Regions from separate parts of the Bacillus arachidis genome, predicted to be linked through region 2. Evidence: riboswitches for the same ligand, from Rfam matches in the RefSeq annotation. Region 2 holds a riboswitch; the other holds the start of a gene.
The links. Region 2 has a riboswitch for magnesium ahead of mgtE (magnesium transporter). Riboswitches for the same ligand answer to the same signal wherever they lie in the genome.
Positions count from the first base shown of each region.

Region 1 (4,532 bases), 1.4 Mb from region 2:
CTCATAAAGAAAGGGGTTTTACATAATTTTATTATCTTATTCAGTTACTTGATACACGATACGATACATGCCTCTTTTCAATCTTTTCCTCTATTTCTCTTAAATTCTCTTTATCACTTAATAATAATTGTTTATTCTCTATCAATAATTGTTTAAAGGATTTTCTTATTTTCTTTCGCATAATTTTTTCCTCCTTCACTATTACAAATAACTTATCAAAGGATTATTTATATAAAAGATAAGTGATTATCTGTATAGTTTTATAATAAAAGATTCATGTGAAATCTGTTTGAATTCCAGATGAAAACTAAGTATTTTTTCTGACAACTCCATCAATTGAAAGAAGTTACATAAAAAATAACGTCTAATCAACATATACTTGATTAGACGTTATTTATAGTATAAAGCATTTCTTTTTTATAACATATTTATAAACATTTCGGGTCTTCCCCAGTTCATTTCTCCACAAACAAAACGTACTTTCTCTTCATCAATTGTATGCAAACCTTCCTCTAACAAACAGGAAATTGGAACTTCACAATGAATTCTTGCCAATTGTAATGATATATTTAAGTTTTCCAAATCATTTTCAATTTTTGTACGCTGTGCTTTCGTCAATGACGCTATATTTTCTAGTACTGCCGCTACTGTACCATGTTCTTGAATCAATTTATACGCTGTCTTCTCACCAATTCCTTTTACACCTGGGTAGTTATCACTCGTGTCTCCCATAAATGCTTTCGCATGAACGATTTGCCAAGGCTCTACGCCTTTTTCTTCCATAATCTTCTCTGGCGTATAATATTCATAGTTTCCGATTCCTTTACGAAGAAGCATTACGGTAACATTTGTATCAACAAGCTGTAATAAATCTGTATCACCTGTTAAAATATATACTTCCGCCTCACTAGCGTATTCTTTTGCTAACGTACCAATACAGTCATCAGCTTCATAGCCCTTCATTCCAATTACAGGAATAGATAACTGTGAAGTCATCTCTTGTACTAAATCAAATTGCGGAATCAATTCTTCTGGTGGCGCTGCACGGTTTGCTTTATAATTTGAGAACGATTCCGTTCGGAATGTCGTACTTCCCATATCCCAGCACGTTACAATATGCGTCGGTTCAATTGCTTGGGTTGCTGTTAATAAATGTTTCATATAACCATGAATCCCATTTGTTGGGATACCGTCTTTTCTCTTCATAAATTGTCCATAAACACTTGTTGCGTAAAAAGCACGAAATAATAGTGCCATACCGTCAACTAACAATACTTTTTTCATAATTCCTCTCCTACTAACAAAAAATAATAACCTCACGTTATCTCGTAAGGTTATATAAATAGATTACCATTCTACGTTTTTGTTCAACTTTATCCATTATACAATGTTTTCATTTATTTAGCACCATTAACAGCTCAAGATGTTTGACTACAGCATGTGTGGAGCAATCCAGAATACGTATTTTTACCTGTTGAAACGACTACAGCCTTCGCAGTTCCATTCACGATATGCGTGCCTTTAAAACATACATTTTCAAGTTGAATTGGATTGTAGTCTTTCATTCGTTTTAATGGAATAAAACGTTTGCGTTCAAGATGATAACAGCTTTCAAATTTCTCTACATTTGCTTCTTTTCCTGTTAACACCGATTCATTTACTAACAAATCTTCTGCATATATAATACGTACATCAGCTGGAACTATATCACCTGCTGACAGAAAAACCATGTCCCCTGGAACTAGCTCTTCAACTGGAAGTTTCATTATTTTTGATTCACTATTCTGACCTACAGATGTATATCCTTCTACCCTAGAAACAGTAACTGTTACAATCTCGCACTGATTGTAATTATGAACACGTTGCTTTGCAAAACCAGGAATCATTTCGCTTAATTTCATCATTACATCAGAAAAAATTGCTCGTTTTGAAGATAATTCATTTTTCCCGTACACATGAATACGCTTCTGTGCTTCTTTCATTGAAAGACCATCTCTTGTTGTTTTAAAATAAGCAAATACAGATTTGACATCTCTAGTTGCAATTTCAATTAACAAATCTTTATTTTGTTTTAATAGAGATTGTTCTTTCAACATTTTTTTGCTTTGTTTATGTGACATGTTACCCACAATTTTATTTACATATAACATATTACCGTCTCCTCCTTTACAACATAGGAAGAAACGCTTTGTTTCTCAATTTATCTCACTTTAACCACTCATATTTCTCTATAGCTTGTTAAAGTGTGCCACGTTCAGCTCATCCTTATTTCAGCTCATAACTAGCTGAACGTTATCTTATGATAAATATAGAGGGAGGAACAAGTCGTTTCCTGCCTACATCATATATTTTTGTTTCGAAGTATATGGGTAACGGAACCGAGTCAGAATTTGACATGCTCCTCACCTCCCTTTTCATTTTTTAGTTAGTACTTATAATCACAGCTTGTTTATAAAAAGACCTCTACTCATAAGCGAGTAAAGGTCATTACATACATAAATAAGCGATTCCTAATCAACATAGAAATCCGCGAACCTCTCCCTCGCCGAGTTTTAGCACTGTATAGCATAGGTACGTTACCAGCTACGTTAAGAAAAACCTTAATTCGATCATTCCTGTTGACCCATTGGCGTCTCTCGACATTTTTGGGCAGTAGCATTTCTCTATACAGGAGCCTCACCTAACAGAGACTTATTTTTATTACATAGAAAATGTTACTCCTATTTAAAATAGATGTCAACACTTTGAATTCAAACTTTTTCCTTATTACGACAAGTATTTCCTAGAAAATGATTCAGGACAGAAATACACTTATTCTAATACTAATTGTTTAAGGTTTTTCAATATGTTAAACACCCAGCAATCACGATTCCGATAGAAATTGATAAAAACATAAGGAAAAGTCCAACAGCCTGGTTATCTTCTTCGATGCTTTGGTTGATATTAAAACGCGGTGTAAGCCATTCAGCTAAATAAAACACAATAATTTGCGCTAATACTCCAATCGCTCCCCATAAAACCATATCCATTAATGAAACAGAATGAGCAGCCGTAGAATACAAAACAATTGCAAGCCCAAGAAGTCTTCCTCCAAGTGCATAGCTTGCTGCTTTATTCCCTTTAGCCATTAATGAAAATTCCTTCACTTTTGTTGTCACTTCCATAAGAAAAAGACCAATACATAAAAGACCGATTGTAACTGCTAAATAAAGTAAGAAATTTATCATTTCTAATCCTCCTTTTTAATTCCTACAGGTAAATAATATGATTCATTCCCCGTAATTTTTTCACCAGCACGTATACCAATACTACTTGGCTTCCCAGCAATTAAAAATGATCCAAACACATACGACAGCTCCTCGATCCCCTTTTCAGTCTCAAGAGAAACAACTGGAAGCTTTAAATATTTTTGAAATATAGGAAGCTCTTTTTTATACGTTTGATATGAATTTTGATTAACAATATTAGTGTCTTTATCACGAATTGTAACCGTGTCGCCTTCTCTACCGAACGAAGGTTTTTGAACAAAAGAACTTTTCCCTAAAAACAGATCTGCTTCTAGGTAAGTAGGAAGCATATATTCTTTAATCCATTGTTGTTCCTCATTTGTATAAAAAGCACCTGCCTCCGCTAATCCCCAAATGATACATTGAACCGATTTCGGCTGCAGTAGAAAAGATGAAATCGGATTTATAATAAAAAGCTTTCCTTCCTTTACAAGCTGCAGTAATTCGATCCCTACAAGATCTCCAGTGTTAGGATCTTGGTCCTCAACTAAGTGTTCAATAGGATATGTCTGGCGATACAAAACATCAATTGGTACACCATCTCCGTCAAGTAAAGCATCTTCAGTAATTCTGAGTTCTGACATTGACACCACTTTGTTGCTAACCTGACATAGCTGACTCAAATACCGAGTTGTATTCCAATCTTCTATATGTTCATGATGGGCTGTAAAGACAACGTTTGGTCTTTCTATCCCTTTAACCGCTTCCATCACAGCTTTTGTGATACCAGAAGAGAGAAGACGTTCCTGTTTGTTGTTTGGGTCATGATACTCTAATTCTTTGCAGACCTCCCCATTCATTTGAAAGCATTCCAGAATAAAAGTCGGAGTATCGCTATTAAACTCAAGCATTTTGATACCAGTATCTGTCATCGCAAAATCAAACCGTGAAATAATAGATTCAGGAAATAGAGATTTCATTCTAATAAAAGGCAGACTGGAAGAAGGAAAACCAAGTTCAAGAAGCTGAGCGTCAGACAAGGTCCGAAGCAGCCTAGCAGTCTTAAAAAATACTTTTCCCATTCGTTCCGTTGCTAATTGCAAATTTTGGATTGTTTGTTCTGTTATTTCAAAAACATGAAAAAGACTATATTCACTCCCGTATAAGTCGGACCAAAAGTGAGAGAACCTTGAATAAAACTCACTTCGTTTCTTTATGTAAAGCGACATAATTTAACCTCCGGATCCGCCCTTTGAACCGCTTCCAATTCCCCCTTTAAAATTGGACGAAGCTTGATAGGACTTA
Region 1 covers NZ_CP127376.1:1,597,678-1,602,209, reverse strand. The annotation lists gene QRY57_RS09700 (FbpB family small basic protein) at 41-181, opposite strand; gene QRY57_RS09695 (5'-3' exonuclease) at 418-1,284, opposite strand; gene QRY57_RS09690 (P-type ATPase actuator domain-containing protein) at 1,419-2,150, opposite strand; M-box (ykoK) riboswitch at 2,532-2,695, opposite strand; gene QRY57_RS09685 (DUF350 domain-containing protein) at 2,841-3,227, opposite strand; gene QRY57_RS09680 (glutathionylspermidine synthase family protein) at 3,230-4,456, opposite strand; gene QRY57_RS09675 (hypothetical protein) at 4,460-4,532, opposite strand, start outside.
Region 1: it holds a riboswitch for magnesium, as region 2 does, so the genes downstream of both, QRY57_RS09690 (P-type ATPase actuator domain-containing protein) here and mgtE (magnesium transporter) in region 2, are expected to answer to the same signal.

Region 2 (4,532 bases):
GCAACTTCCTCTGCCAGTTTTTCGGAACACACAACAAAGTTCTTCCGACAACAAATTATTTACTTCTTCATCATTTAAATCATAATAGCTCCATGTTCCCTTTGTTTCTTTTACAATTAAATTTGCATCAAGTAATATTTTTAAATGATACGAAAGTTTAGATTGCGAAATTCCAAATACTTCTGTTAAATCACACACACATGTTTGTCCGCGTTGGCAGAGTTCATACATAATTTCTAATCTTTTTTGATCAGCAAGTGCTTTAAACTTCTTTTCAAACTGTCCGAAGGTTTCTTTCACACGCTCAACTCTCTTCATCAATTTTTTTATGATTATATTATATACACCACTTTATTATAAATTCAATTAATTAATCAATTTTTTTTGATTTATCAGTTGAATTTATAATCATTATCCGTAAAGATAAAGGAGACTCCAAAGCCCTCCTTTATCTTCTCTAAAAAACTATTAGACGAGTAAAAAATAGTTTTTCATTTTATATACTTAAACAGACTCTATAACTTTAGAGTTATAAATAAACCTTCGACTTACTACCGTCATCACAATTACAAGTATTAGAAAATATAGAGGCATGACAATGAGTGAACGTGTATACAACTGACTCATTCCCCATATCGTAATTGTAACGATTATATAATAACCTAAGCTAATTTAACTACCAGCACTATAAGTTACAATTCCCCAGAGCATTACAGCACGATGCCAGATTATATCAAACAACCATTGCCAGCAGAAAGAGTAATGATATCACCTTATACAAAACACTCAATAACAAGTTGCTCTTTTAAATTTCGAAATAACCTCTTCTACTCATCTTTTTCGCACCAGAAATATACATAGTTTATATTTATAAATTTAATATCATTTTAGCAACCATAAAGTAAATGATTAGTCCAGTGCCATCAACAAACGTTGTAATGAACGGTCCGGAAACAACGGCAGGGTCTAGTTTGAATCTTCTGATAATCAATGGTAATGCAGCGGCTACAATAGAAGCCCAAACAACAATAAACACCATTGTAATTGCTACAACTTGTGCAACTTCTATTCCAACTCCTAATATATATGCACGAATTAGACCTGCTGTACCAAGCGCAAGACCAAGGAGTACACCAATTAACATCTCTTTTCTTATAACACGAAAAATGTCTTTAAACTTCACTTCCCCGATACCTACTGCACGAATAATTGTTGCTACAACCTGTGTACCTGTGTTTCCTCCAGTACCTACTAGTAATGGAATAAAGAACGCAAGTGCGACCACTTTGTCAAGTTCATCTTGAAAATGGTGAAGTACTGTGCCTGTATATGCCTCTGCCATGAATAGAAGCAATAACCAGGGAATCCGTTTAGAAAAAATCCTCCAAATAGAAGCTTCAAAATATGATTGATTTAATGGTTCGCTACCACCTAACCTCTGGATGTCTTCAGTTGCCTCTTCTTCCATTACATCCATTACATCATCAAATGTTATGATACCAATCATTTTTTTATCAGCTGTTGTTACAGGTAAAGCAGATAAATCATGATCTGTTAACTTTTTTACAGCTTCTTGTTGATTGGCTTCAGCATATACTGAGATAATATCTCGAATCATTATGTTTGATAAGATTTCCTCATCCAATGCTGATAATAACTCACGTATGGAAACGATTCCTTTGAGGTGTCCGTAGTTATCTAGAACATATATATAGGATACCGATTCTACATTGGTAGCAATTTTTCTAACATGCTCTAAGGTCGTTTTTATTGACCAATCCTCTCTAGCTGAAATATAATCACTTGTTACAAGACTACCTGCTGTCTCAGGTTTAAATTTCATTAAATCCTTTACCTTTTGTTGCGTTTCTTTATTTAAATACGACATTAATTGTCCATCTTTATTAAGCTGAATAGCTAGAAACAAATCAACAAGCTCATCAACTGGTTGCTTATTCAGCAATATTTTAGATTTATCTCTAGGTAAATTGATTAGGATCTTATACTGTTCGTCTGGACTCATATGTCTAAGGACTTTAGAGCTTTTTGTAATTGGGATCAGATCTATTACTGATACTTGATCTTTAAGTGGAAATTTTTTAATTTCTTGTGCAATATCATATGGTGGATCACTCAAAAATTCTTCTACCATAAAAATATTTTCTGTTAACAACAGCTGCTTTAATTTATTTTTCATCATAATTCCTCCTAATAAATAGTTCCATTAGGTCATTTAATAGTACAAATAATTAGATATCGATGATCGTATACATAAAAAAACCTTTACTCAAAAAGGAGTAAAGGTTTTTAAAAATCACAAATAAACAAAGGGTGAAATCTCTTTTTACCATCATAGAGATATATCCCTCCAAATTATCACGTACCTCTCCCTCGTTGAGTTTTAGCACTGTACAGCATAGGTTTGAAACCAGCTACATTAAGAAGGGCCTTCTCTCCGACCGTTCCTGTTGACCCATTGGCGTCTCTCGACATTTTTGGGCAGCAGCGTTTCTCTATACAGGAGCCTCACCTAACAGAGACTATTCAAATATAACTTCAATTTACAGCGTTCTTTTTGATTTGTCAATATTTTTTTATAATAAATATATATTCTTTTTAATTTTTGGCTCTATTAAAAGTATAGTGTTGATATTTTATGCTTTCTCAAATTATTAGTATAATTACATTTGAACAAGTATTTGTGAAGGAGAAAAGTACAAAAGCGTTGGCCAAAACCACACAATGCACATTCCTGATACTTAACAGAAAAAGCGATGTCACAATGTGACATCGCTTTTGTATGTATGGAAGACTAGTAGAAAATCTTCTAGCCTATTCCCATTTATAAGTCCAAAATTGTTCAATTTGTAACCATTTTAATGTTGCAGCATCTTTGTTTTGCAACTTTACTTCCGTTTCTTCTAACATCGCTTCTGTTTGTGAACGATGCGCACGTAAAGCCGCTAATTTTTGTTCGAATACTTCACTAATGTTGTTGATAACATCTGGTTCACCTAATACTTCCTCACGATTTTTTGTAATCGCAACTGCATGAATGACTGGACGTGTTTCTTTCGGCATACGTGATACAGCGCGAACAGTAGCACGGCCAAATGCATCATGATCTGGATGAACACCATGCTCTGGATAGAATGTAATAATTCGTGATGGTTGTACATCCCGAATGACAGTTTCAATTTTATCTGCTACAAAATCTACATCTTCAAATTCTAATGTTTTATCGTGGAAACCAAGCATTCTTAAATCTTCAATGCCCATCGCTTCACATGCATCTTTTAATTCCTTTTCACGGATATTCGGAATCGTTTCGCGGTTCGCAAAAACATTCTTTCCCATATTGCGTCCCATTTGTCCAAGCGTTCCGCACGCATATGTCACAGGTACTCCTTGCTTTCTTAATAAACTAATTGTTCCTCCAGCTGCAAACGATTCATCGTCTGGATGAGGAAATACAACAAGCACATGTCTTTCCATACATTTCCCTCCTTCTTATTTAAATGGTGTTAAGCTTAATTCAAGCGCTACTGCTAAACGACCTTTATTATCATGCCCTGCTAATAATAAACGATCGTTCTCGTCTACTTCCCAATGTGTAATACCTTCAGCATATACCCAACCATGATCCATTTTGAGACCAACTCGGTATGGATTTGTTCCTGTTATTTTCCCACGTTCAAAACGAATAATTGCATTTCGAATAAATGCTCCGACTGTCATCATCTTTTCATTAAAATGTGAAGCGTATGCTCCATTTGTTGTTTCTAAATGAATATATACATCTTTATTTACAAACCGTTCAATTTCATGTTGAATAACAGTACTATCTTTTACTATTTCCATCGGATTTCACCTCTTTAAACCATTTTACGCAAAAATAATGTAAATTGCTATCTCTATATTAGAGGACAAAACTCACTTTGCATAATAATTTGCATTTTGTTTTTTATTTTTTCACATAGAAAAGTTCACTATTCTCCTACTACTCGTAAATAGTTTTCTTTCTTTTTTGAATTTGCTACAATAGAGTTCATGCGGAGGGATATATTTCGACAATTTAATATATATTTTAAAGAAGGTGACATGTTGGAATATTCAGCACATGAAGTAGCAAATTGGCAATATTATTTTGCAATCGCCGTATTTTTAGTGACATACGGATTTATTATTTCTGAGAAATTAAACCGTGCTGTAGTTGCACTATTGGGTGCTGCAATTATGATTATTTTTGGCATTGTAGACTTACATACTGCCTTTACATCGCATATCCAATGGGAAACCATTACTCTTTTAATTGGAATGATGATTCTCGTGCATATTACGAGTCAATCTGGTGTATTTGAATATGTAGCCATTAAAGCAGCAAAAGCAGCGGGTGGAAAACCAATTCGAATTTTATTATTTTTATCCCTATTAACCGCAGTTGGCTCTGCATTTTTAGATAATGTAACAACCGTATTATTAATCGTTCCTGTTACACTGTCGATCACGCGTATTTTAAAGGTACAACCTGT
Region 2 covers NZ_CP127376.1:3,027,271-3,031,802, forward strand. The annotation lists gene arsR (arsenical resistance operon transcriptional regulator ArsR) at 1-318, opposite strand, end outside; partial or broken gene QRY57_RS27185 (multidrug effflux MFS transporter) at 505-669, opposite strand; gene mgtE (magnesium transporter) at 869-2,197, opposite strand; M-box (ykoK) riboswitch at 2,379-2,545, opposite strand; gene bshB2 (bacillithiol biosynthesis deacetylase BshB2) at 2,833-3,495, opposite strand; gene QRY57_RS17190 (YojF family protein) at 3,511-3,861, opposite strand; gene QRY57_RS17195 (ArsB/NhaD family transporter) at 4,105-4,532, shown strand, end outside.